3 regions of the Thalassotalea insulae genome follow, and region 2 is predicted to be linked to each of the others. Evidence: predicted binding sites of a transcription regulator. Region 2 holds the regulator's gene; each other region holds the start of a gene.
What was found. The regulator LexA, encoded in region 2, represses DNA repair genes until DNA is damaged. The targets are predictions, from matches to a motif close to TACTGTATNNNNATACAGTA.

Region 1 (9,965 bases), 1.1 Mb from region 2:
ATTTCTTCGGCATCAAGATCATATTCACCGAACGCATTTGGCAAACCGGCATTAGGGTGAGCAGAAACAGCAACGTCTGAAATCCGGCTCAATTCTTCTACATACTGCCTTAATTCCAATGGCCCTAATGCGCAGTTTAGGCCAAAAGAAACCGGCTTGGCATGACGTAATGAGTTATAAAAAGCTTCTGTTGTCTGACCGGATAAGGTACGGCCGGAAGCATCGGTAATAGTACCGGAAATCATAATTGGCAGTTGATAACCAATGTCTTCAAATACCGTTTGCACAGCAAAAATAGCGGCTTTTGCATTTAATGTATCAAAGATGGTTTCAATTAATATAATATCACAACCACCTTCTATTAAGGCTTTGCTTGACTCAATATAGGCATCTTTAAGCTGATCAAAAGTAACATTGCGGTATGCCGGATCATTGACATCCGGTGAAATAGAGCAGGTTCGATTAGTTGGCCCAAGTACTCCGGCAACAAAACGTGGTTTATCCGGCTGCTTGGCACTAAATTCGTCCGCCACCTGACGAGCAAGCTGAGCCGCCGCTAAATTAATTTCACGACTATGTTGTTCCATATCATAGTCAGCCATTGCAATAGTCGTAGCATTGAAAGTATTGGTTTCAATAATATCGGCACCTGCAGCCAGATACTCGGCGTGAATGGCTTTAATAACTTCAGGCTGAGTCAACACCAGCATATCATTATTACCTTTGACATCGAGATGCCAATCAGCAAAACGCTGACCGCGGTAATCCTGCTCTTCAAATTTATAGGCCTGGATCATAGTACCCATAGCACCATCTAGGATTAAAATCCGCTGTTGTAACTGCTGTTCGAGCAAAATATAGGGCGCTGACTTTTTCATACTACTTCTCTTTTAAATGCAACTGATAGCCAGTTACTAAACTATTTCTCTACTGCCGGATGTAACGCTTTAATATGATCAGCATCCAGTTGATAAGGCGTGATCTGATAAACGTAATAATTGAGCCAATTGGTAAATAATAGACTACCGTGAGCCCTCCATGTGCTATATGGCGGATTCGCAGGATCATTATCAAGATAATAATTTTCCGGTAACTGCGCGTCGCTCCCTTGTTTTAAGTCTCTGTGATACTCATCATCTAAGGTTGTGGCATCATATTCCGGGTGACCGGTTAAATACACTTGCTGCTTATTTTTACTGGCGGCAAGGTATACGCCAGCTTGCTCTGATTCGGCTATAATTTTCAGATGTTCAATCGACTGATAATCCGCCTTATCAATAAAGCCATAGCGAGAATGAGGAACATAAAATACGTTTTCAAATCCCCTGGTAAGCTCTTCTTTTGCATCTACAGGTTGATGCGAATAAACCCCGGATAATTTTTGCTGACGCAAATGACGATTCAAACCATAATGATAATATAACGCGGCATGGGCTGCCCAACATGAAAACATAGTAGACGTGACGTTCTGCTCAGCCCAGTCAAATACTTCGCATATTTTATCCCAGAAACTTACCTTTTCATAAGCCATACGAGCTAATGGTGCACCGGTAATAATTAAACCGTCATATTGCTTATGTTTGATATCATCGAATAAACAATAAAAATTGTCTAAATGCTCTTTCGGAGTATTTTTTGATTCATTGCTATGAATACAAACAAATTCAATATTTATCTGTAATGGAGTATTAGACAACATACGACAGATTTGCACTTCAGTTTCTATTTTATTCGGCATTAAATTTAAAATTGCCACTTCCATCGGACGAATATCTTGATTAGCTGCTCTGTGTTCAGACATCACAAAAATATTTTCTTTATCAAGTACTTGAAGTGCAGGCAATTGATCTGGAATTTTTATTGGCATATTAACTACCTAGTCGTCGTTGCGCTATACCCTATGAATAACCATAGACGTAAATCATTATAGCGACTAATGTGCCTTGGATTTCTAGATATGTCAACATCTAAACGTATAGACGTCTATAATAAATTAATCTGTCATATATAGGCGTCACATTTGTGTAAAACGTCATTTAAAACGAGAATACCGTTAAGCGCGAGAATGACACAGTGTAAAAGCTACAAGCCAATTTTGAACTGAACATTTTGTAAAACACGAAAACTAGTAGGTAATATTTTTCAATCTTATCTGGTAATCTACTGATTGCTAATCGCTTTAATGAAGAAAAGTATTATCAAAAGCTAACATTATTTACGGTAAAAGTGCAAAAAGTCAGGATTAGATCCACGCTTTCATTATGTTTTTAATTCGATATTTCCTATCATGAGCTTAAAATATTCTCGGAGATTCGCTCATGAACACTATCATTTCAAACTGGCAAATTGTCTCGGTAATGGACGGAGAGAAATTGATTGGTAAAGTTCTTTGAGGATGTCAGATGCAATTGATGGAACTCAATCAAAGCTAACAATCACATATGTGCCCACTTTGACAGGCGTTGTAATGTATTGCAGCTCCTAAAACTCCAACAACCTTATTTCGAGCTTCAAGTACTCAAATACGGCTCTATTTTAAAAAATCCTGCATAGACCCGCGCCACCACAATCACTAATGCATATTTTTTCACTGATCTTATAAGCACTTCTGCAGAGCTAGAAAATAAGACTCCTAATTGGGACTAACCTCTATTAAAGATAGGCGTCTTATTTATTTTCTCGTCATTGATTATTAATTAAGCTCGGTTTTTAATTGAGTACCAGACCTATTAGTCCCTATTACTCCAGACTTCTTCGACACCATTTCACGGATCGCTTCAACAACAAGCTCCGGCTGTTCCAGCTGAATGAAGTGACCACTATCAGGCGCTAATACATGAGTACTGTTGCTAGATAAGGTCAGTAAGTCTTTTTGTAACCTTAGCCATAAGTCTAACAATTCTTTTTTTAGATCATCATCAAAACCAGTGTTGTCTACGCGTGCAGGAGATATCGCGGTAATAACCGTTAGTGGAAAATCACCTAAGACACGCATATCGCTCACTTCCGCCATCATTTGCTCTGCGTTTGTCATCTCGTCAACATATCCCGTGAGGCTTTTATGAAGCATTGTTGTCACTACCTGATTAATGTTATCGCCTTTTTTGGTGTTTGGTTGTAAGTTATCGGCTAACATAAATCGCGCTAATCCAAGATGAACGGCTGCTTTTATAAGCTGTGGTGGCGGTGGCGACGACATTAACTCTTTCTTCAGCCTTGCTGACATATGTTCTTCCATATCTGGATGTGAACCGTCAACCAGAATCATACCGCCAACATCCTCGATATGATTTAGTGCGTATGGGCGAAGGATAACACCAGCCAATGAATGACCAACTAAGATATAGGGTTTTTCCAGCCCTAAATTGGTTAATAGCTCGTTAAGCTCTGCAGCAATTGCCGATGCTGTTTTAGGGTTTTCACCTCGCTCACTCCACAAAAGCCCAGCTCGATCATAGGATATAGTAGTAGCAAATTTAGCCACTTCTTCTTGAACCTTAAACCAAGGAAGGTGACCACTATAGCCTAGTCCTGACTCAAAAATTACCGTTGGCCCACCACTCCCTTTTTTCACTATATGTAGCTTATGGCCACCAACATCAATCAATTCCCCAGGTTGTTGATGCACTCGCTCTGCTGAACTTCTTGAAAGTTGTTCGTAGCTAAATCCCAGCAGCAGTAAAAAAGAGAATAAAAATCCAATTCCCAATCCTATTTTTTTCAACCATTTTGTCATCAAATACACTCCGTTTATTGTCATTCAAATAATTCTTTCTTGTTATATAATTTCACTAATGCACACAAATATGTCAGACCTCAGATCAGCAAACTTTGTGAGGATGAAGTAAAATAAAAACTAAGAGGCGTCTAGTAAATTAGAAGCGGTTCCGTCAGTTATTGAAATACCACGAACATTGACACTTACATCTTTGAAGCCAAACAAAAACGCAAAGATAAAAATTACTATCTGTTTAATCATAAAAATTCCATTATTTTTTAATTACTGTTTGAAAGTAAGTAATGTGGCTAAGAGCTTAGAAAAAGTAATGAAATTGTTGGGAAAAAAGATGAAGAAAAGGTGAATATCAGAAAACTAACTTAAACAGGCGTTAGCCATTTTTATATTTAATTATCAGTGTGATAAGCTCGTTAAGCATTTTTCAATATAACAACAAACTTTTATGAAGCAATTTGGCGAGTTCGTCCTCGACACTAAACAAACAAGATTATTACGCCAAGATCAGGAAGTAGCGATAGAGCCTAAACTTTTTGAATTGCTATCCCTTTTTGTTGAGCAACCCAATAGCATTATTTCTCGGCAAGATATCCTAGATGCATTGTGGCCTGGCTCACTTGTTACCGATAATGCCATCAACAAAATGATTGCTAATCTACGTAAAGTACTAGGTGACGGTGCAAAGAACCCGCGTTATATCCAAACAGTGCCTAAAAGAGGCTATCGATTGATATCTGAGGTGCTCCCGATTGCTCCCTATTCTGTGACAGATATTACTAAACAGATATCGAGTGAAACCAGAAAAGACTACGGTAACCCCAAAATATTATCAAGTGAGTATAACCGCAAAGTCATATTCATTTTTTTATCAATACTATTATGTGTTTTATTATGGCAATTCTTTCACGATAAAGATCACGAAAGTAGTACACATTACTATACTAAAGCGTTAACTCGTTCACATGGCGCAGAACAATCAGCGCGTATGCATCCTGATAGGAAGCACTTATATTACCTTAAAAAAGACGCTAAACATGCGCGTTTTCAACTATGGCTGAAAAATATCCATACTGAGCAAACTGAACAAATAGATATAGGTAGTGTTAGCATGAGCCAAATCATTGCATTGGATACTCAAGAGGATGGTAAAACAACAAACTTGTTCTATCTTGATAAAAAACAAAGCAGTTGTGGTGTATATCGAGCCACACTTTCATCGGTAAATCAGATAAAACACACCGTAGAGAAGTTATTTGACTGTAGCAACAAGCGAATTAAAGATATTGATTACCACGCCGAGCAACAAGTAATTTACTATGCAGCACAGCCGAAAAACCTGTGGCCAAATCAAATATATGCTTTTGAGCTCAAAAGCCAAAAGCATAGTCTAGCTACCCAAACAGAGCCTGCTGGCTGGGGCCATCACAGTATTGATATTTCTCCCGATGGAGAAAAACTGTTAATAATGAGCACAAATAGCGATTACAAAACCCAGCTACTGGTGTTGGATTTACTGACTAATGAAATTACCGAAGGAGTCAAGTTTAACCGTCCGGTTTATGAGGCTATATGGCATCATGATTCTAAAAAAATTTACTATTATGCTTCGCCACCTGCGCATCAAATTATAAAAAGTGATTTAGACGGTGACAATGCAACGACTGTGGTCAATGTATCTGAGTACTTGGCACCACGCATGACGTTATTTCCTGACGGTCAAAATTTGTTGTTTAGTACCAAACAAGAAAACTTTAGTAATCGTTGGTTAGTGCCTCCAGAACAAGTAGAAAAAATTGATAATTCAACGGTTAATGATAGTAACCCTGCATTATTTCATCATAGTCCACAGTACTTATTTGTTTCAGAGCGCAGTGGCCGCAGGCAGTTATATTTAGCGCATTATGACAATAACCAAGCCAAGATAGTCACTAATTTTGCTCTCCCTTATTGGTTAGGGTATATCGCGGTGTCTACCGATGATCAAAGTGTTTTACTCAATGTAGAAAATAAAATTTATCATTTGCCAATAAGTGAATTGAGTATCGTCAACCCGCTAACATTACTAAAACAAGAGCATCTAATCTATTCGAGTGAAAGTCCTATAATTTCTCTCGATTGGCTGTCAAAAAGCAAAGCAGCCATAACGACTGTGGTAGACGGTAGTCCGGAATTAGTAGTTGTCAGCTTGAATAATAAGAAAATTCAACCAATTAATGGCCAATGGGCATATGGACTGACAGATAGTAAACAGCCTGATGGTATCTATTTAATTGAACAGCAAACTAATGCCCTATATCGTGCTAAATTAGCAGAATTAACAAGCTATTCAGCCGTTAATCAGAATCAAGCTATTCCTCTACACCTAAACCTGGCAGATGGTTTTTATCATGTAAAAATAGACTCAAATACGCTGTATTATGGCAGCGATGAAAACGGCAATACCTACTTAAATGTAGTGCCATTAAACGATACTAAAAAGAGTAAAAAATATCTTTTAGATGAACTTTCTAGCTATGATGTCAATAACGGTCAAATAATGGTAAGTGACATAGAAAGTCTGGAAGGCGATGTACATCGTACTATCCACTAGATATTCGATATTGGAAACATAGTTAGCTTACTCATATTATCCGGAAAATCGTGATGACTTCTCTCACCTAGCAGATACACTTTAAAGTTTCCAAAACAAAGTACTTTTACTTTCGTAACTAAACAAGTAACAGTAAAAAAGCCATCATATTGATGGCTTTTTAACGTTAAATTTAGCTTAAGCTTATTCTGCGACAGGCTCTTCCTGCTCTTGAACATCTTTATTTCGATTTAAAAACATATCTCGTAATTTAGTATCTAACTCTTTAGACATTTCTGGATGTTCTTTAAGGTAATCTACCGCTTTCGCTTTACCTTGACCAATTCTGTCACCATTATAGCTATACCAGGCACCTGCTTTTTCTACCAATTTATTTTGTACACCAAGGTCGATTAACTCACCCAAGCTATTGATCCCTTCACCGTATAGAATTTGAAATTCAACTTGTTTAAACGGTGGCGCAACTTTATTTTTTACCACTTTAACTCGAGTTTCATTACCAACAATCTCATCGCCCTGCTTAACCGCACCAATACGGCGGATATCTAAACGAACAGAGGCATAAAACTTCAAGGCATTACCACCAGTAGTGGTTTCCGGATTACCAAACATCACACCAATTTTCATGCGAATTTGGTTAATAAAAATCAGCATGGTATTAGACTGCTTTAAGTTACCGGTTAGTTTACGCATTGCCTGTGAGAGCATACGTGCTTGAAGCCCCATATGAGAATCCCCCATATCACCTTCAATTTCAGCTTTTGGCGTTAATGCGGCAACAGAGTCAACCACGATGACATCAACAGCACCGGAGCGGGTTAACATGTCACAAATTTCTAATGCTTGCTCACCAGTATCTGGCTGTGACACTAGCAGTTCATTAATGTTTACCCCGAGCTTTTCAGCATAAATAGGGTCAAGCGCATGCTCGGCATCAACAAAAGCACAGACTTTACCATTACGCTGCGCTTCAGCAATCACTTCTAATGTCAGCGTTGTTTTACCACTTGATTCAGGACCATAGATTTCAACTACGCGTCCCATAGGTAAACCACCGGCGCCTAGGGCAATATCAAGTCCAAGAGAGCCTGTAGAAATGGTTTCTACGTCCATGCTGCGGTTTTCACCTAGCTTCATTATTGAACCTTTACCAAACTGACGTTCAATTTGGCCTAACGCAGCAGAGAGTGCTTTTTCTTTGTTCTCGTCCATTTCTTGCTCCACAGATAAATAGATATAATCATTCAATACGGCAAAGTATACTGTATGACCGTACAGTATCAAGAGTTTTTTTAGAAAATCTAATTCTGATTTTTTAATAACTTGTTTTTAAAGGAGTTAAATTTAAAAGCTAACGATTTACTTCACCCATTAGTAAAAAATTTACAGAGATACAGTATTCACTTAGGCCAATAAAATAAGAAAATAGCAAAAATAGGCGATGATCGCGAGAACGCTTATGGCATAATATCCGCTATCACTTTTAGATTAGCTTAAGCCAAAAAGAATAATTTTTAATGACAAATTCCACTGCTGATTTATCTTCGCACACCCCGATGATGCGTCAATACCTAACCATTAAAGCCGAATTTCCTCAAATATTATTATTTTACCGCATGGGAGATTTTTACGAGTTGTTTTTTGACGATGCGAAAAAAGCTTCCGATTTATTAGATATTTCCTTAACGGCCCGTGGTAAAACCGGTGGTAACGCAATCCCAATGGCTGGCGTGCCCTATCATGCGGTTGAAACTTATCTTGCCAAGCTGGTGGCGTTAGGTGAATCCGTCGCTATTTGTGAACAAATTGGCGACCCAGCAACCAGTAAAGGACCCGTTGAAAGAAAAGTAGTCCGTATTGTTACCCCTGGTACCGTCAGTGATGAAGCGTTATTAGCCGATCGGCAAGATAATCTGTTGGTATGTATATTTGAAGAAAAAACTCAGTTCGGCCTGTCATATTTAGATATGACCAGTGGTCGCTATGTTATTTGCCAGCCGCAATCTATAGAGCAACTACAAGCAGAATTACAACGTTTATCACCCGCTGAGCTTTTGTACCCAGAATCGTTTTCACAGTTTAGCGTTATTGAGCGCTATAAAGGCTTACGCCGACGTCCAGACTGGGAATTCGATTTAGCAACTGCCACTAACCTGCTGAATCAGCAATTTGGTACCAAAGAACTCAGTGGTTTTGGCGTCGATGATTATCCATTAGGTTTATGCGCCGCTGGTTGTCTTTTACAATATGTGAAAGATACACAACGCAGTGCACTGCCTCATATCCGCGCTATTGTGGCAGAATCAGCACAGCAAGGCGTAATACTTGATGCCGCCACCAGGCGCAATCTCGAGTTGACACAAAATTTACAAGGTGGATTAGAAAACACCCTAGCAGCGGTATTAGATAAATCTTCGACTCCTATGGGGTCAAGGTTATTAAAGCGTTGGTTACACTTCCCGCTACAAGACCTCAATCAATTACAATTTAGACAAAACGCCATTAGTGAGCTGTTAACAAGCGAATTACATTTTGCGTTGCAACCTCAGCTTAAAACTATTGGTGATACAGAACGTATCGTCGCACGAATTGCATTACGTTCAGCAAGACCAAGAGACTTTGCCCGTTTACGTAATGCGTTAGGTCAACTACCAAATTTAATTACCAGTGTGTCAGGAGAACAACATCCGCAATTAGCAAAGCTAGCTCAGCGATTACAACCTATGCCAGAGCTCTATCAGCTACTTAATAACGCTATTGTTGATAATCCACCAGTATTGATCCGAGATGGTGGTGTCATTGCTCCGGGTTATCATCAGGAACTCGATACCTTGAGAGACCTTAGCCAAGGAGCAAGCGAATTTTTGGCGCAACTGGAAGAGCGAGAAAAACAAAGAACTGGCATTCAAACGTTAAAAGTAGGCTATAACAAGGTCCACGGCTTTTATATTGAAATCAGCCGAGCCAGCTCTGGCGAAGTACCTGATGATTATATTCGCCGGCAAACACTAAAAAACAATGAGCGCTTTATCACTAATGAACTAAAACAGCATGAAGAAAAAGTGTTAAGTGCACAAAGCCGTTTTCTCGCATTGGAAAAGCGTCTTTATGAAGAGCTATTTGAGCTGATTTTACCCGATATCGAACAGTTACAGCAGCTATCTCAAGCTCTTGCCGAGCTAGACGTACTGACTACCTTTGCCGAACGGGCCGAAACACTCAATTATGTAAAACCGGAATTAGTGAAAACGCCGGGCATACATATTGAAGCAGGTCGTCACCCTGTAGTTGAGCAGATGACCGACGAGGCATTTATCGCCAATCCAGTTTTGCTTAATGAACAACGTAAAATGTTAATCATTACTGGTCCTAATATGGGGGGAAAATCCACCTATATGCGGCAAACGGCTTTAATTGTGCTATTAGCTCATATTGGCTGCTATGTACCCGCCGATGGAGCAAAAATAGGATTAGTCGATCGAATTTTCACTCGTATTGGCGCATCCGACGATTTAGCCAGCGGACGTTCAACCTTTATGGTTGAAATGACAGAAACTGCCAACATTTTACACAATGCAACTAACAGAAGTTTAGTACTATTAGATGAAATCGGCCGTGGCACCAGTACCTATGACGGGC
Region 2 (9,965 bases):
CAGTTCAGTATCGACATAAAACTGTAACGCCATTTCAACATCTTCTTGTGATTTCAAAGGTTGGGAATTGAAACAAAAACACTCTATTTTTTGAAAATAAATCGCCGCCTGCCCTGGTGAAACTGACGGAACCGCCTGACCCACTATGTCATTAAGCGATTCATTCTTCGCATAAAACTTAACTAATTTCATTTCACCGGGATGCACTTTTACTTCGTTTACCATCGGCTCGAACTGCCAAGGAATGCCCTTAGCGGTTCGGCTGATAAATTGCACAGTAATGGTTCGGCTTTCGTCTATGCCATCAGCATTGACATTAGCTGCCGAATTCGATGTTTTACCGTTTAACCCGGTGATATCACAAAACACGTCATACAATGGTACTAAAGCAAAACCAAAGCCAAACATAGCAAACACCACTAACATCAGTTTTTTCACTGTTTTAGCGACTTTTTTGTTATTTTCAGGCTGCATTGGTTGTTGCTCAGTGCTCATTAGTAACGACCTATTAATCAATCTTAGGTGGTGTTTCAAAAGTGTGATACGGCGCAGGACTTGGTACTGTCCATTCTAACCCTTCAGCACCATCCCAAGGCTTAGCTTCCGCTTTTTCTCCGCCTTTAATACACTTAATAATTACAGCTAAGAAAATTAGCTGAGATAAGCCAAAGGCAAAGCCACCAATACTGACCCACTTATTAAAATCAGCAAACTGCAGTGCATAATCAGGAATACGACGTGGCATACCTGCTAAGCCTAAAAAGTGCATTGGGAAAAACAGCACATTCACTGAGATTAATGAACACCAAAAATGTGTTTTAGCTAACCCTGAGTGATACATATTGCCAGTCCACTTTGGTAACCAGTAGTAAGTACCGGCGAAGATAGAAAACAATGACCCGGTAACTAGTACATAATGGAAATGTGCAACGACAAAGTAGGTATCATGATACTGAAAATCAATCGGTGTCATTGCCAGCATCAAACCAGAAAAGCCACCGATGGTAAACAAAATCACAAAAGCGATGGAAAACAACATAGGCACTTCAAAAGTCAATGCACCACGCCACATGGTTGCCACCCAGTTAAACACTTTCACGCCAGTAGGTACTGCAATCAACATGGTACAATACATAAAGAACAGCTCACCAAATAACGGCATACCGGTTGTGAACATATGATGTGCCCAAACGATAAATGATAAAAACGCTATTGATGCGGTTGCATACACCATAGAGCTGTAACCAAATAGTTTCTTACGAGCGAAGGCTGGAATGATAGTCGATACGATACCGAATGCCGGCAAAATCATAATATAGACTTCAGGATGGCCGAAGAACCAGAATATATGCTGGAACAATACCGGATCACCACCACCTGCGGCATCAAAAAAGCTGGTGCCGAAATAGGTATCCGTTAATAGCATAGTCACTGCACCTGCCAGTACCGGCATAACGGCAATTAACAGATAAGCAGTAATAAAAAATGTCCAGACAAATAACGGCATTTTCATATAAGTCATGCCTGGCGCCCGCATATTCATTATAGTAACGATAACGTTGATCGCCCCCATAATGGAAGAAATACCCATAATATGCACGGCAAAGACGAAGAATGCGGTACTACCATTTGAATAAGTGGTCGATAGTGGTGCGTAGAAGGTCCAGCCAAAGTTAGGTGCCCCAGATTCCATAAAAAAAGATGCAATCAATATTGAAAAAGCAAATGGCAAGATCCAAAAGCTCCAGTTATTCATCCTTGGCAATGCCATATCGGGCGCCCCTATCATCATAGGGATCATCCAGTTAGCAAAGCCGGTAAACGCTGGCATAATGGCACCAAACACCATAATCAAGCCATGCGTTGTCGTTAACTGATTAAAAAAGTCTGGTTCCATTAACTGCAATCCAGGCTGAAATAGCTCGGCGCGAATGAGCATCGCTAACGCACCGCCAGTCAACAACATGATAAACGCAAACCATAAATACAAAGTACCTATGTCTTTATGATTAGTGGTATATAACCAACGTTTGATACCCGTCATTTTATGGTCATGATGTTCGTCGTGCCCATGCGAGTCGTGAATAGCTTCTGTAGTCATTATTCTGCCTCCCTACTTAGCACTTGCAGCATCAACGTCTGCGGGTTGTACAACATCACCAGTATTATTACCCCAAGCATTTCGCTCATAGGTAATTACCGCAGCAATGTCAGTTTTAGATAATTGAGCACCAAACGCAGCCATCGCTGGATTCTTCTTACTGCCGTTGACGACCATATCAATATGGACATTTATATCACCGGCCGCAATTGGGCTGCCTTTCAATGGTGGGAACGCTGGTGGTAAGCCTGCACCTGTCGGTTGATGACAAGCAACACACATAGTGTTATAAACTTTTTCACCTTTTGTCATCATTTCATCAAGCGTATATTGCTTAGATAAATCTTCGCTGACCGCAGTTGCCGCTTCAGATACAGCTTCAGTAACTTGTTCAACCACTTTCTCAACTGCCTCTTTAACTGGTGCTGCTGTCGGGCTACCACCGGCTACAGCCTGAACATCTGCTGCTTGTACTGCATCTCCAGTATTGTTACCCCAAGCATTACGCTCATAAGTAACGACTGCTGCAATTTCTTTTAAGCTTAATTGTTTACCATAAGCCTGCATACCGGTACCGGCACGGCCATTAAAGACAACGTTAATGTGATCTGCGACACTGCCCGATGTAGCCAAAGGACTGCCTTTAAGTGCAGGGAAAGCTGGTGGTAAACCTAATCCAGTTGGTTGGTGACATGCCGCGCAATAGGCATTATAAGTAGTTTCACCTAATTGCATTAACTCATCCATTGACATTGACGCATTCAGTGATGCCGCCTCAGCTGCTTTCGCATCAGCGATTAATTGTTTTTGCTCATTGAGCCAGTTATCAAAATCAGCTTCTGATTTGACTTCTACCACAATAGGCATAAAACCATGATCTTTACCGCAAAGCTCCGCACACTGGCCGCGATAAATACCCGGTTTATCCACTTTGGTCCAAGCTTCATTAATAAAGCCCGGGTTCGCATCTTGTTTAACCGCAAACGCTGGCACCCACCAAGAGTGGATAACATCATCTGAGGTCATTAAGAAACGTACTTTTTTATTCGCCGGGATCACTAAGTGCTTATCCACTTCTAATAAATAGTGTTCGCCTTTATCTTGCCCAGTTCCCTGCTGGTTTTGAAATTGTTCTCGAGGGGTAGATAAAACTGAGTAGAATTCTATGCCTTGATCAAAATACTTATAATGCCATTTCCATTGAGAGCCTGTGATCTGAATAGTCAGGTCAGAATCATCATTATTTTCCATCGCAATCAGTGTTTTAGTGGCAGGAGCTGCCATCGCGATTAAAATAAGAATGGGCACAACCGTCCAGATTATCTCGACTTTTGTACTTTCATGAAAAGACGCCGCTTTTGCTCCTTTAGATTTGCGATGAAAAATCATCGACCAAATCATAGCGCCAAATACTACAACACCAATGGCGGTACATATATACAGCACGAACATGTGTAATCCATACACTTCGTTACTGATTTCCGTGACACCTTTGGTAAGATTCAACTGCGTTTCCGCCCAAGCTATATTAGGAAGAATCATCCCTAACAGTAGCCAACCTAGGTTACGTCTACTCACTCGACATCTCCTCTACCCTTCTAAGTTCCAAAACTGAAGTTACATAGTAATGCTTAGCTCTTATGTCTTAGTTTTTGGTGTATGTTTTATTGTTATTTTCCTGACGAATTTTTGTACAGTGAAAAGTTCGCCTTATTATTATATTTGTTCATTTTCTATCCTAGAATTACCTAATTCTTGATCTAGGTCAATTTATAATTTTTTACAATTTTAAGAAAAAAGCTAACAATAACAATAGAGTTACAACTCTAAACAATTAGATCGCACGTCTGATAGGGGATAGAGAGAATGTTTACTTTTTGTGCAATTACTCTAAAAAATCTTAGATATTAAGAAACCGCAAGGATATTTTTTGAACAAAAAACAATCTAATAGCAATAATATTACGAGGAAATGATAATTATTCTTAGAAATATATCGTTAATAGCTTAATTTTTAAACAGAAGTGTGATTTGTAGACTTTCTCTCATGGAGAAAGAAAGTCTGCTGGGATAATTATGAAATCATATTACATCCAGTCGGCATTACGAATAACGCCTACGGCGAGGCCTTCAACATTAAAGTGCTGAGTAGTGAGATCAACTTTAATCGGAGCAAAGGCTTCATTTTCAGCATGTAGATAAACAACATTGCCTTCGCGTTTAAAACGTTTAACAGTGACATCATCTTCAACCCGGGCAACAATGACCTGACCATTTTGGACATCGGTAGTTTGATGCACTGCCAAGAGATCACCGTCCAAAATACCGATATCCTTCATACTTTCACCATTAACGCGCAATAAATAATCCGCCGAAGGATGAAATAAATTGCCGTCTAACTGATACCTGTCTTCAACATGTTCCTGTGCCAAAATAGGTTCACCTGCTGCAACCCGGCCAATTAACGGCAAACCGGCTTCTTCAATCAATTCTTCGGCCAGACGGATACCTCGCGACGTACCAGGTAACATTTCAATATAACCTTTTTTCGCCAGCGCTTTTAAATGCTCTTCCGCCGCATTGGCCGATTTAAAGCCAAAAAAATCAGCAATTTCAGCACGCGTTGGCGGCATCCCAGTAGCGGAAATTTTTTCTTTTATTAATTCAAAAATTTGCTCTTGGCGAGGAGTGAGAGGACGTAATTCAGACATTTGGCACTTCCTGTAAGTTTGCACAGTATCACTGTTATTGTATACAGGCTGTAAATAATCGCAAGTCCTAAAATTTTATAAAACTTTTCCTTGTCAACTAACTGCGAAATACAATACAATCCTCGCGCCTTAGAAAGGCACCATATTTCTTCTGTGGTGGCTATAGCTCAGTTGGTAGAGCCCCGGATTGTGATTCCGGTTGTCGTGGGTTCAAGTCCCATTAGCCACCCCATTCTTTTACTCTCTCAAATTTTTCTTACATGTGCTTGCAGATCAAAAATTATGCATTTTTGATCTTTAAACCTTTCATTTAAAATTACTTTTGGCATGCTTTGCCATTGCACCATTACGTTTATATCTGAAACTAATCTTTAAGTTATACGGTCTTAGTTAATGTAAGTTGGTAACTATATGGGCTTTATCATGAGCATGTTGCATTCACATGAAATAGTGAAAGGAAAAGTGGTCAAAGGAACGGGCAGTATTTTGGCAAATCTTGATGCTAAAGCAAGGAAGGCTTATGCCAAATGCGCTAATAAGGCGATGAACAAAAAACTAGCGCAAGAAAAAGACTTAGCTTCCAAAGAGCAGTTAAAAGAAATTCATCAACAGCAAGATCATAAAAAGCGCGAAATTTGCGCAAAGCATCGCCACCATTCACTTACTTATTGGCTAATAAAAGCAAGCTTTGCCGAGATATGGCACTATCTATTCTCACATGATGATAAACGGTAAACAGACACTAACTGTTGTGTTCATCCAGAAGCCACGATAAAAATTTTCCAGTTATTACTCTGCTAATTAACAGCTTTTTCCACTCTCAATATAATAGGGAATGGTAATAGTGTCAGTGGCTCGGCTAATAAAAAGCTCTGCGGCTTTATTGCCTTTGACTTCACTGTGTTGGTGTATAGTAGTTAACGGTGGGGTTGAGCGAGTTGCTTCTTCAATGCCATCGAAACCAACCACTCTAATATCTTGAGGTATTTTCAGCCCCATAGCATTAATTTCTTTTAACGCCGCTAATGCAATTGTATCACTCATACACAAGAGCACGTTTGGTCTAGGGCTGGAAGATAATGCTTCTTTTGCCGCAATTAACGCGTAATGATGATTACTTTCTGGAATATTCCATAGCCTGTCTTCCCTAAAATTAACCCCTAACTCCGCTATCGCCCGCCGATAGCCTTGTAGACGTTGATGAGAAATAGAGGCGTGTAAATCCAGCTCAGGTAAATCATATACTCTGCTGGTAAGCTGAGAATCAATGATCCTAAGCCCTAATATCGCTACATCGTCATCTTTAGTTTTTATTGCAAGTTTTGCTATTTCATAAGCCGCTTGTTGATTGTCAATACCAACCGAGGCTTTACGGTCAATATCAAAATCTGCGGTCACTACTTTTTTATCAGTAAGTTTAAGCTGTTCAATTAAAGCAGAGTTACGTGGGCTACCATAACAAATAAAGCCATCAACAAAATCAGCAACACTGTCGATACTGTCCGAAACACCAGAAAATAACAGTAAGTTGACCTTATTTTTTTCTAGTACTGAAGAAACCCCTTTAACAAAACTACTAGCGACCGGGTCTGTGATCATATATTCAACGCTATCAGGCAATACTAGGGCAGCAATATTAAATTGCCCTTTTCTCAATGATTGTGCTGCCTTATTTGGCCCTGAATAACCAAGTTTTCGGCATGATGCAAGAATTTCTTCTCTGCGCTTTTTAGAAAGCTGATCCGGACGATTAAATGCATTAGATACAGTGGCGTTTGATACCCCTAATTCTTTAGCAATACTTTTAAGCGTCCATATTTTCTTAGCTGTCATGGTTACCTTGGGTTAATAGTAGCGTTAATTTTGTTGGCATTATTTCATAAAAAGTGCAAAACGTCCCTACTATCAAAACGCTAGGCTAACAGCTCTTGCAGATCAATAAGGGTAGATTCACCACGTTCGGTTAATTCAATAACACTGTACTTGTCTAGTAAGTTAATCGTTAACCTTGCCTGGCTCTCTTCATTCTCCCACGCCAACGTGATTTCTGCACCTTGCCCTAAGACACTAAAGACACCATCAAAAGCACTGCAGCTATTTCTAAGTTTGATTAACGCCATCATGGCTTTTACAAATGGCTTCTCAATTGCCTGCGCTAACTGCGCGTCATTTAAATAAGGACGATTGATGTCTCTACCAATATTGGTTTGCTCTAGCAAGGTCATGTCATTAGTTTCAGCGAGCAGACCACCATAGTAAACCTGTGGAATGCCTGGCGAGAAAAACTGAATCGCACGGGCTAGTAAATAACCATAATCGCTTTGACCAAGCGCATCATAATAGGTGCAGTTCACTTGGTATAAATCGACATTGCTTGCCGCCGTGCCAGTGGCCATTTTACTCTCTCCACCACTATTAATGTGAATCGTCTCCACCAACTGATCTATTTGCTGCTCAGTCAATAATCCTGGCTTACCGTCCATTGGACCAATATCAATGATACCTATGCCATCATGAGTATCTAATACAGTAATACAATTTTTCGGTGAAATAGTTAACCATTGAATCAGTGCATTAAAGTTGCTACTAAAAATACTGTGTAGAATTAACGGCGGCAGCGCAAAATCATAAACCTGATCAACCCGTTTAGCGATCTCAATTTGAGTTTGATAATACGAATGGATTTCGACTAAAGTTTCCATGCCTAATTTATTCGCAGATTTGGTTAGCTCATCAATAAAGTCAAAGGTTTCATCGATCATAAAACAACTGGTTCCAGCCTTCTTAATAGCATAACCAGCCGCATCTAAACGGATCATCTTGATATTGTTTTGAGCAAAGATGGTTAAGATGCGAGACAAATACTCACGCCCGACGATAGAGTTAACATCTATATCTATCTGATTACTGGTAAACGTCGTCCAGAACTCCGCACTTTCATTATCAGGTAGGTCAAAAGCGGTAAAACAACTACCAGGTCGAGGACGATAAATTTGTTGCTGTTGCTGCTCAGTTAAACCACTAGGAAAAACTTTACCTTTTGTTAAGAAAAGCTCCCAAAACGGTGACTTTTTGCCATTTTTTAGTACGTCTTTAAACTCAAGTGACTGCGCCGACATATGATTAACGATAAGATCAGCCATTAACTCATGCGCTTCTCCCAATAGCTTAACATCTTGCCACTGCCCTAAACGGCTATCGACTTGTGTATGATCTATCGGGTCAAAACCAGCATCGCTGCCATCAATAGGAAAATAAAATGGCAACAAGTGCACGCCAGAAAATAAATCTGAAAACTGATTATGCAATAGTGTATTCAGCGCCGAAATATCTGAACCTGTTAACCTATCAACATAAGTAATGAGCTGAACATTGTTTTTCATAAAACTACCATAAATTTTAAATTGCATCTTAATCGATTAAGATATATCTTTATATACAAGACAAATTTAATCAAGCAATAATTTTGTTTTCTTTAGTAAGGGTCAGTACGAACAAACAAGCTAAAGTTAAATAAGTGAGCAACCCTCATCGCATGAACAGCGATGACAATATTTGCGACAAGGGGAAATATGATGAATCAGACGAGTCACTTAACATTAACTCAATCGCCCATCGAAGACGCAGCGGTGGCTCGAATCAAGCTATTAACCTATATGATGTTTTTTGTTTTTGCCATGACATCAGATTCAGTAGGTGTGATCATTCCACAACTTATCGAAACCTATCAGTTAAATTTAACGCAAGTGAGTGCTTTTCATTATGTTCCGATGATTTTTATCGCACTTAGTGGATTATTTCTCGGTTACTTAGCTGATAAATGGGGCCGCAAGCTCACTATCATCATTGGTTTGATGGTATTTTCCATTGCCTGCTTTTTGTTTGCTGCAGGGAGCTCATTTCTATACTTTCTGGTACTACTGGCATTAATAGGTTTAGCTGTCGGCTTGTTTAAAACCGGCGCGTTAGCACTCATTGGCGACATTTCAGCTAACACTAAAGACCATACGGCAACCATGAATAAAGTTGAGGGGTTTTTTGGTGTCGGTGCCATCGTCGGCCCTGCCGTGGTCAGTTACTTATTAACTTCCGGCGTATCGTGGAAATATTTATATATTAGCGCCGGCGTGTTATGTGTAGTGCTTTGTGTAATTGCCAGCAAAACTCACTACCCATCAACAAAACATAAACTGACAGAACAGATAAGTTTACGTAACTCGCTAAAAATGATGAAAGACCCCTATGCCATTGGCTTTTCATTAGCCGTTGCGCTCTATGTTGCCACAGAAGTTGCCATTTATGTCTGGATGCCTACGTTACTGGCAGATTACCAAGGCTCAATGGTATGGCTAGCAACTTATGCGCTAACTATTTTCTTTGTGCTTCGAGCAGGCGGACGCTTTCTTGGCGTTTGGCTGTTAAAACATATTAGCTGGCAAAAAGTGCTATTTTGGTTTTCATCCGCTGTTTTTCTATGTTATCTGGGAACAGCAATTATCGGTGTCAATGCCGCCGTAGTGTTATTACCACTTTCCGGGCTGTTTATGTCAATGATCTACCCAACATTAAATTCTAAAGGGATCAGTCATTTTGATAAGTCAAAGCATGGCGCGGTCGCAGGGATCATTCTATTCTTTACTGCGGCCTCGGCTGCCATTTCCCCTTTGCTAATGGGGATGATAAGTGATTTTTTTGGTCACGTTGCTTATGGGTTTTATCTGGCTACCTTTTTTGCTGCACTACTCAGCCTAGGGGCGATTTACAATCTAATAGCAGATCCAACCTAAGATAAATTATATTATTTATCAAAAACTTAAAACAATTATCCTGATGATATAAAAAAAACACTTGCAAAAAGTAGAAAATTCATCAAATAATTATCTTAATCGATTAAGATAATTATAAAGATAACCATAGCGATTACGATTTATTTAACAAAACAACATACAATAGAACAAACTGGGGGAAGAAAATGAAACAGGTCTCTACTTATAAAAAATTTATCTTGAGTACGTTAGCTATCGCTATCAGTGCCAATTTAAATGCAGCGGAAGCTGATGCCACTGAAAGTAAAGAAAAAAACCAAGGCATAGATTTTGAGCGTATTGTGGTAACGGGTGTAGTTAAAGGTGCCACAGTGATGGCATCCAGTGT
Region 3 (9,965 bases), 2.2 Mb from region 2:
CTGTCGATGGTTAATGAACCGATAGTTAACAATTGATCTTCTTGTGTTGGTTGTTGCCAGGCATCTTCGCGGCGAAATAACGCCGCAATGCGCGCTGTTAGGTGAGGCAGGCTAATATCTTTGGTTAAATAATCATCGGCGCCGATACGTAATCCGGAAACGGTATCCACATCGTTATCACGTGCAGTTAAGAAGATAATTGGCAAGGTCGAACTTTGACTTCTTAGCCACTGACATAAGACAAAGCCTCCGTCATATTCCTGTGCTAAACCTATATCCAATATGACCAGGTGGGGTAATTTTAGCTGAAATGCCAAGGTGGCACTCTCGCGATTAGCAAAGGTTTGCACTTGATATCCTTGAGCACGCAACACGTCAGCATAATTTTCTCTGATCGCTGCTTCATCTTCTACGATAGCAATACGTTTCAAAGTGAATACTCTCTTACGACTTAGTTTTTCTGCACTATAGCGAAAATAATTGGCAAAATCGCGCATTTATTAAAATTGCCATAATGTTGCCACATTTGACCTTAACATTGCCTTTTTTGCGCCGGTTAAATGCCTTTTTATCTTGTTTTAATAGCCATATCAAACAACGCAAGTGATGACTTGCAATTGCATAAACAACTCACTGATATAAAGGATATAACTATGGCTATATTAACTCGCCCAACCTTATTTAAAAGTAATGCATTGACCTGCGCTTTGCTTCTCACTTTGGTGACAACACCGGTAATGGCTGATGAAGCTTCGGCTAAGGTGACACCAGTATTAGACAGGCAGACTTTAGCTGAGCAGCAAAAAAGAAATGAAAATATTGGTTTTGGCACCGGTATGGTGGTTGGTGCTATTGCTGCTGGTCCAATTGGCGCCATTGTTTCAAGCGTTATCGGGGTATTAACCGCCAATCATATCAATGTGGTAGATGAAAAGGAGCAATTAGCCGTGCAGTTAGATAATCAGCAGAACGAATATCAGGCAGCGTTATCACGTTATCAACGTCAGTTACAGCTAGCGGAGCAATCCTATCAAGATGAGTTGCTTTCTTTACAGCAAAAGCAACAGCTTGCCAGTCAACTACAGGCAGAAAATTTATTAATGAGCCTGCAGTTTTCCACTGGCTCGAGCGAAATTAAACAACATTATTTACCACAAATATCCTCGTTGGCTAAATTGCTACAGCAGTCGCCGAATGTGAATGTTGATTTATCTGGTTATACCGATCTGCAAGGAAGTGATGAGCTTAACCATGCGCTATCGATTGCCCGGGTTAATTCAGTGAAAAAGGCGTTAATTGAACAGGGCATTGAACCAGAACGTATTAGTCTCTATGCCTTTGGTGAACAAGCGCCTGTGGTCGCCAATAATGAGCGTCAAGTCAGTTTCTATGACCGACGTGTAGTGATCAAGTTACAACCGAATGGCATGGATCAACCCAACCAACATACAGTGAGTAATAATTAAAAAGGAGGTGATTATCTTTTAAGATAAAATAATTGTTGATGCAAAGCCAAGCTCCCGTCTTGGCTTTTTTTCTTGGCTCAGCATATAGTAAGGCAATCACATATAAAAGGAAATTACTATGGCGTGGCAGTTGTTATTGTTATCATTTTTTTTAGGCAGCATTCATGTTGTGGGTGCCCACGACTTTCATTCTCCAGAGCCAGGTGTCAACGATAATAAAGCAAGGGGCAAGCAGTTGTTGATTGAACAAGGCGTTGTTCAATATTTGGGAAATGAAGCGTTATTGGTTGCAACAAAACAGCAGAAAATACTCTTTGATCCGTTTTTTCACGACAATATCGGCATTTATCAATTGGTACCAGATAAGGTTAAACAGGCTATGTTCGCGGGCGCTGCGCCATTTGATGATGTTGATGCGGTGTTTATCAGCCATGCCCATAGAGATCATTTTGCTGTAGACAGTGTTGCCCGTTATTTGCAAAACTTTACGCAAGTGAAATTATATGCCTCACAACAAGCTATTACTCAGTTAACTCAGTATATGGCTGAACAGCAATTATCAATTGCGCCATCACGTATGATAGCGGTTGATTTGCAATTGGGGGACGATGTCTGGCAACAAAAAAGTGCAGGGTTAGCGGTATCAGCTATCCGTATTCCACATGCCGGGTGGCCCAGTCGTGCTGACGTTGAAAATATTTTGTTTCAGGTGGTGTTAAACGATAATGTCAGCGTGATGCATATGGGAGATGCAGATCCGGATGTTCAACATTATCTGCCTTATCGTCAGCATTGGCGACAACATACAATTGATATCAACTTTCCCCCATACTGGTTTTTCTTTTCCGCAGAAGGGCGTGATATTTTAACAGACATTATTTCAGCCGATAGTAATGTTGGCATTCATGTACCGATGAAAGTGCCTAACCAGCTAAAAAGTGGTCAGTATCAATATTTTTCAACCGTTGGCGATAGTAAAACTATTAATCGTTCTTTTTAGCTAACATAGGGGTGTTTTACTACAATAAAACTAAAGATAAAAATTAGAAAAATAATATGCTTAGAATATGTTTGTTGTTAATAACATTGCCATTGCTTCCGTTGAGTTATGCAAGTCCAATAAACAAAGACAACGTGATAGTGATCAGTGCCTTGCCGGATAATCCGATCATTAGCTGGGTCAAAGATGTTGTCCATCAAGCCTATACAAATATTGGTTTTAACGTAAAATTTCAAGAATACCCACCGATGCGCGGCATCAGTGAAGCTAATAGTGGCAATGTTGACGCTGTGTTAGTGAGAGCGGAATTAATTGAGCAGTCTTTGCCCGATTATATTAGGGTGCCGGTGGCGTTGGGTCACGGGGATTTGGTACTTTATTGTCAATTGTCTATGCCTTGTTCCAAAGAGGCATTAGATGATAAACATAACCTAATTGGTACGATAAGCGGTAGTATTGCGTCTGCTCAATTTATGGTAGATAAGAAGGCTAGCAGTTACCAAGTACCACGAGATAGTCAGATCAGCAAGATGCTTCAGGCGTCACGACTTAATTATATCTTATCGATAGATGTTAAAGGTTATGGTAATTACTCGGATTTAGATAATAATCAGTATCAACGTGTGGTACTAAAGTCATTTGATGCTTTTCATTATCTTCACAAAAGTAAATCGACCATTTTGCTTCAGCTACAACAAGCGTTATTGGAAGCCAAACTAGCGGCCGAGGCCGATTTTCCAATATTAAACCATTAAGCTTTGATGATTTTATAAGGTGGTAAAGACGCGAGTAATTCTTTGCCGTAGCGCTTGGTCAGTAGACGTTTATCCATGATGGTGATCACGCCAGTGTCTTGTTCATTTCTTAATAACCGGCCGGTAGCCTGGATCAATTTTTTTGACGCATCTGGCACCGATATCGACATAAACGGGTTACCGCCTTTGGCGCTAATATATTCAGCTTGAGCTTCTTCTACTGGGGAAGTCGGCACTGAGAAAGGCAACTTGGTAATAATCAAATTAGTTAAATATTTCCCAGGTAAATCTAGCCCTTCAGAAAAACTTTGGGTGCCAAAAATAACGCTGGCGACATCGTTATCACAGCGCTTTTTATGGGTGTCGATAATGTGCTGTCTTGCTTGTTCACCCTGAACCTGAATTTGCACCTGATGTTGCTCTCTAAGCGCTTTTGCCACTTGTTCCATTTGCCAATAGGAAGAAAACAATACCAGGGTCGCCTTGTCTTGCTTAATTAATGCGGGTAATTGTTTAATTAATTCGTCAGTAAATTGTGGACTACTGGGTTCATTAGTCATCTTAGCAATGACTAATTGCGCATTGCTTTGATAATCAAATGGTGAGTCTACTTTTTGATATTGGGTGCCATCGTTGGTTGCTAGTCCAACCTGACGACGAAAATAATCAAACGAATTTAACGCTAAAATGGTCGCAGAACATAACACCGCGCCTTCACATTTTGACCACAACATATCTTCTAGAGTAAAGCCGACCTCGATTGGTGATGCCGATAATAAATAATCCTGGCGTTTGCCGCTGATTTTTTCTAACCAGCGTGCCAATGGAGCAGATTTTTCACTGTCGGTTTTGGCATACATTGCCCATAGGGCGTTAAAATTTTCCAGTCGCTGAATAATAAAACCTGATTCTGCCAGTAACGGCTCAGCAAGGTAACTTTGACTGTCTCCATCTTTTACCGATTCCACCAACAGGTTATAGAGTTTGTTACTATGGCTTAAACATTTCTTACTTAATTCTGTCAGGTCTTCTGCTTGTTGCTTGATCAGTTTGGGGACTACGCCATTTTCAAAACGAAAAAGTGCCGAATCATTATCATTAGTAAATGTTGAGTTATTTTTGTTTGCTGGCGTGAAATATAATGCCTGATTATTGTCGATAAAACGCAATACTTTTTGTAATTCTGCGATTAACTCCTGACAATCATCGGCGAGTTTCAGTGATGGTGAGATAGCTGAATTCGATTTGATCAATTTTGCCATTTTATCGCCTAACTCTTTGGTTTTTTCAAGCCAGTCTAGGGCTCCCTTTAAGGTAACACTTGCGCTTGAATGGTCACGCGTAACCTTTGGCAGATGATGTGCCTCATCGATAACGTAAAATGTATCTTCTGGCGCGGGTAAAATTTTCCCACCACCGAGTTCTAAATCGGCAAGCAGTAAACTATGGTTAATCACCAATACCTGACATTGTTCCATGGCCTCTCTTGCCTGATGAAATGGACAATGATTATGTTCATTCTGTCCTTTGATGCAGCTATGTTTATCTGATTGAATTGACTGCCAGATGTGCTGAGGAATCGGGTCGGCCCAGGAGTCACGATCGCCTTGCCAGCGGTTTTCTGCTAACGCCTGATTGAGATTTTTTAATAACTTAAGCTCATATTCACTCGGTTTTTCGGCAAAGGTAAAACCTGCTTGAGGATTTTCTTCCTGGCTCACTGCTTGTTTGAGTTTTTGTCGACAGACGTAACGTTGGCGTCCTTTAACTAACGCAAAATTAAAATCTAAGCCCGCATGTTTTTTTAAAAACGGTAAGTCTTTATCAACTAATTGTTCTTGTAATGCCACCGTCGCGGTAGAAATACAGACGGTTTTTTGTCGTGTCAGTGCTAAAGGGATCGCGCCTAATGAATAAGCTAAGGACTTACCGGTACCAGTGCCAGCTTCGATAGCAATGATTTTACGGGTTTTGTCATAATCACCCGCTAAGGTTTTAGCTATTTCCGCAATGAGAAAGGTTTGCTGTTTTCTTGGATTAAAGTTGCTTAGGTTCTCGCCAATTGCCTTGTAGGCGCTGCGAATCGCCTGTTTTATTTTATCGGATAGCATAAGTAGTAGCGGAAATTATTCCTTTAGCTCGACTAAGCTCGGTTTCCTTTGCTCAGCTTTTATTTTACAATGCTGTATATATTAACAGTTTGTGGTGGCTAATTATAGCAACTGAATTAAATTTTTGATCATTGAGCGAGAATTAAACGGCATATAGGCACAGGTTTTATATTATAGGCAAAACCTAAGTACCTACATTGATGTAGGCAAGGCTTTGATTGCAGATAATGGTTATTCTCGGTAACTGCTCCTGCGTTACCCTAATATATTACATCCATGTAATAACCTTATCAAAATCAGTAACGCTGCATATAAGCCTTTTAAACTCGCCTTTTGGGAGTTTGTCAGGAAAATGATAACTGTACAAATTGTGTTGTTAGAGAGTAACTACAACGGCATCAATTTGTTTTGTTCTAATTTCCCTGACATAGCTCTGAATGGGTTAAATCGTTATTTCAATTGGTATTAGAACCTTTAAATGGAAATTCCTGCAGATAAATTATTGTCAGGCTTTTTACTGACGCGCCAGGCTTTTGATACTCAGCAGGGGATTTGCCTGTCTTATTGGCTAAAGACCGAGCAGGGGCCGGCCAATGTTTTAGTTACGCAGCAATCGACGGTGTTTTTTGTTGAAGCAACTCTACAACAGCAGGTAACGCAATATCTAAATGATCATGCCATCAGTTATGAGAAAATAACGCCATTGGCGTTAAAAACCTTTAATCAGCAATCAGTTTGCGCTATCTATTTTCGTTCGATGCGCGATTATTATCGTGCAAAAGAAATCTTAGCGAGTTATCGCATCAAATGTTATGAAGATGATTTTCGACCGGAAGATCGTTTTTTGATGGAACGTTTTGTCACCGCCCATTGCCAGTTTAATGTCAGTGAACAGGCAATCATGGCTGAAAATACTTCCAGTCACGCAGCCCCTCGTATTTATGCCCAACAATGTCGGCCGATCCCTAAAACACAAATAGACAGTGGCTTTTTATTGGACATGGTATCACTGGATATTGAATGTTCGATGCAGGGTGAGCTTTACTCTATCGGTTTATATTCCCATGCGCTAAATGGTAAGTCATTAACGCAAGTGTTGATGATAGGTGACAATTCAAACACTAAGAGTAAGTTGCCATTAATCGAGCGGCAACAAATTGCGCCATGCATTAGATGGCTTGAGGATGAAAAGGCTTTGCTTGTCGCATTAATTGACTGGTTTAAGCAACACGACCCGGATGTGGTTATCGGCTGGAATGTCGTACAGTTTGATTTTAATGTATTGCAAAAACGTTGTGATTTGTATCAATTACTTTTTTCAATCGGTCGTGACGGTAAAGCGCCTAGATGGCGGAAAAATAATAATAGTGGCCAGCAATATATAGATATCGCAGGTCGGGTAGTGCTTGATGGTATCGATTTGCTAAAAACCGCCACTTATAACTTTCCAAGCTTCTCACTCGATTATGTCGCCACTGAATTGCTGGCTAGAGGGAAGAAAGTTGAAGATGTTGATAACCGGGTGCAGGAGATCACCGACAATTTTCATCATGATAAATTAGCGCTTGCAGCTTATAACCTGGAAGACTGCCGTTTAGTGACACAGATTTTTGAAAAAACGCAATTACTGGAATTTGCGATGTTACGGGCGCAATTAACCGGGCTGACTTTAGATCGTATCGGCGGTTCAGTCGCAGCCTTTACTAATCTCTATTTACCTAAGTTGCATCGTGCAGGTTATGTCGCGCCTAACCTTGGTGATGGTTTAAAAGGTTTAGTCTCGCCAGGTGGCTATGTCATGGATTCTATTCCTGGGCTTTATCAAAATGTACTGGTGTTGGATTTTAAGAGCCTATATCCCAGTATTATTCGCTCATTTAATATTGACCCTATGGGAATGATCGAGGGGTTAAAAGCACCAGAAGATGCTATTGAAGGTTTTGATGGTGCGTATTTTTCACGTGATAAGCATTTTTTACCTCAGATCATTAAAGATCTGTGGCAAGAGCGGGATAAAGCAAAGCAAGAAAACAATGCGGCGTTATCGCAGGCAATTAAGATTATTATGAATTCCTTTTACGGTGTCTTGGGCTCGACCGGCTGCCGATTTTTCGATCCTCGTTTGTCTGGCTCTATTACTAAACGTGGCCATCAATTATTAAAGCAGACGCAAGTCTGGATTGAAGCGAAAGGTTATCGGGTGATTTATGGTGATACTGATTCGATATTTGTTCATGTCGGTAATGATAAAAGCGCCGAGCAAAGCCGAGCGCTTGGAGCATCATTGGCTGAATTTATCAATAGCCAGTGGCAACAAAAATTAGAGGCGGAATTTCATATTAAAAGTGAGCTAGAAATTGAATTTGAAACTCATTTTAGTCAGTTTTTTATGCCGACAATTCGCGGGCTAGATGTTGGTACCAAAAAGCGTTACGCAGGTTTAGTGCGGGAAAATGGTGATACTCAAATTATATTTAAAGGACTGGAAAGTGTTAGAACTGACTGGACCGAATTAGCAAAAACCTTTCAACGTAGTCTGTATTTAAAAGTCTTTAACCAGGAACCAGTCAAAGAGTATGTTATGCAAGTGGTGCAAGATACTTATGACGGTAAATTGGATGATTTACTCGTATACCGTAAACGGATTCGTAAACGACTCAGTGAGTATGTGAAAAATGTGCCGCCGCATATTAAAGCAGCGCGCGCAGCTGATGCTATTAATCAACAACAAGGCAAACCGTTAAAATTTCAGGGTAAAGGCTGGATTGAATATTATTTAACTACAGCAGGGCCACAGGCCAAGGGCTATGTTACCGCGCCATTGGATTATCAGTTATATATTGATAAACAGATAGCTACTGTTGCAGATGCCATTTTGCCTTTTATTAATGAGTCGTTTACGGCGATTGTTGATCAACAGCAATCATTGTTTTAAAAAGTGTGCTGACGTAAATGCTTCAACAGCATTTTCATGAGGAGCCAGAGAACTGTTGTTAGATAGACAGGCAATACGCGTAAGGTCTTGCGAGGAAGCTCAATATAGACATCCAAGCTGATGAAGCGTGCTTTTATTACGCTAGCAACTATTTATCAATAAACTGAATTATGTGAATTATGTGACAACAGTTTTCGAGACAAATGTTTTAATATTAATAACCATAATGCATGTGCAGGCTGATAAAATTATAACAATCACTCGCACTTTTTTTGATTAGGGTTTGATTAAAACGAATAAAGATGTTTAGATGGCTAGAATGCTAAAGTGTCACGATATCTAAATAAGTCAATGGAATTAGTTTAATGAGAAAAGATACCAAAATCGTTAATGCCGGACGTAGTAAAAAATGGACGAGAGGCGTAGTAAATCCACCGGTGGAACGAGCATCAACAGTAGTGTTTGAGTCGGTAAAAGAGATGAAACATGCCACTGCCCATCGTGGTGAGCAGGTATTATTTTATGGTCGTCGCGGCACTTCTACGTCTTTTGCTTTTCAAGATGCGATGACAGAGCTTGAAGGTGGAGCGGGCTGCGCGCTGTATCCATCCGGCACAGCGGCGATTACCAATGCGATTTTAGCCTTTGTTAAAGCTGGTGATCATATTTTAATGGTCGATACAGCTTATGAGCCAACCAGAGACTTTTGCGATAAGGTTTTGACCCGTATTGGCGTTGAAACCACTTATTATGATCCGTTAATAGGTAAAGATATTGAGCAGCTGATCCAAGAAAATACCGCTATCGTCTTTTTAGAGTCTCCTGGCTCAATCACCATGGAGGTGCAAGATGTGCCAGGTATTGCTAAAGCTGCTCATCAACATGATTGTATTGTGATGTTAGATAATACCTGGAGCGCAGGTGTAAATTTTCAGCCGTTTGATTATGGCGTGGATATCTCGATTCAGGCGGCAACAAAGTACATTGTCGGCCACTCGGATGTGATGTTAGGCACCGCAACTGCGACAGAAAAATACTGGGAAACCTTAAGAGAAAATAGCTATTTGATGGGGCAATGTACGTCGCCGGACGACTTGTATCTTGCGATGCGTGGTATTCGCACTTTGGGGGTTCGGTTAAAACAACATCAGGAGAATGCGTTGAAAATTGCCCGTTGGCTTGAGCAACGTGAAGAGGTGGATAAAATTTTACATCCGGCATTTTCATCTTGTCCGGGACATGAGTATTTTGAGCGGGATTTTTCCGGTTCAAACGGGTTATTTTCTTTTGTGCTAAATCGTGGCGATCAGGCCTCGGTTAATGCCTTACTCGATGGTATGCACCATTTTAAAATGGGTTATTCCTGGGGCGGTTTTGAAAGTTTGATTTTAGCAAATACTAATGTTGGTCGATTACGTACTGCCACCGGTTGGCCATATCAGCATCCGCTGATCCGTTTACATATAGGATTAGAAGATGCGGATGATTTAATAGAAGATTTAACGCAAGGGTTTGAGCGATTAAATCACAGCTTAGCGCAACGTTAGTCGTATAATTGATAGCATTTGATAATATTAATTTAATAAAATAAGCCAGCGAGTTGTAAAATTATCTGGCTTATTTTTTTGGGTACTTTTTATCAGTAGGGAAACTAATAAATGACGATTAATAGTAGCTTAAAAGCGCTAATGATATTGT

Region 1: recA (recombinase RecA) is a predicted target of LexA. The motif match lies at 7,587-7,606, and genes of this name have one in related genera.
Region 3: dinG (ATP-dependent DNA helicase DinG) is a predicted target of LexA. The motif match lies at 5,403-5,422, and genes of this name have one in related genera.

Annotation. Positions count from the first base shown of each region.
Region 1 covers NZ_BSST01000001.1:3,342,926-3,352,890, reverse strand. The annotation lists gene metH (methionine synthase) at 1-878, opposite strand, end outside; gene QQK06_RS15165 (homoserine O-succinyltransferase) at 920-1,867, opposite strand; gene QQK06_RS15160 (alpha/beta fold hydrolase) at 2,693-3,736, opposite strand; gene QQK06_RS15155 (winged helix-turn-helix domain-containing protein) at 4,182-6,326, shown strand; gene recA (recombinase RecA) at 6,510-7,538, opposite strand; gene mutS (DNA mismatch repair protein MutS) at 7,844-9,965, shown strand, end outside.
Region 2 covers NZ_BSST01000001.1:2,253,037-2,263,001, reverse strand. The annotation lists gene QQK06_RS10315 (cytochrome c oxidase assembly protein) at 1-495, opposite strand, end outside; gene ctaD (cytochrome c oxidase subunit I) at 509-2,101, opposite strand; gene coxB (cytochrome c oxidase subunit II) at 2,114-3,643, opposite strand; gene lexA (transcriptional repressor LexA) at 4,188-4,811, opposite strand; tRNA gene QQK06_RS10295 (tRNA-His) at 4,968-5,043, shown strand; gene QQK06_RS10290 (hypothetical protein) at 5,235-5,546, shown strand; gene QQK06_RS10285 (LacI family DNA-binding transcriptional regulator) at 5,613-6,644, opposite strand; gene gtfA (sucrose phosphorylase) at 6,725-8,194, opposite strand; gene QQK06_RS10275 (MFS transporter) at 8,387-9,598, shown strand; gene QQK06_RS10270 (TonB-dependent receptor domain-containing protein) at 9,784-9,965, shown strand, end outside.
Region 3 covers NZ_BSST01000001.1:56,001-65,965, reverse strand. The annotation lists gene pdsR (proteobacterial dedicated sortase system response regulator) at 1-431, opposite strand, end outside; gene pdsO (sortase-associated OmpA-like protein PdsO) at 654-1,466, shown strand; gene QQK06_RS00385 (MBL fold metallo-hydrolase) at 1,585-2,466, shown strand; gene QQK06_RS00380 (hypothetical protein) at 2,538-3,221, shown strand; gene dinG (ATP-dependent DNA helicase DinG) at 3,218-5,332, opposite strand; gene QQK06_RS00370 (DNA polymerase II) at 5,811-8,267, shown strand; gene QQK06_RS00365 (cystathionine beta-lyase) at 8,633-9,814, shown strand; gene QQK06_RS00360 (polysaccharide deacetylase family protein) at 9,926-9,965, shown strand, end outside.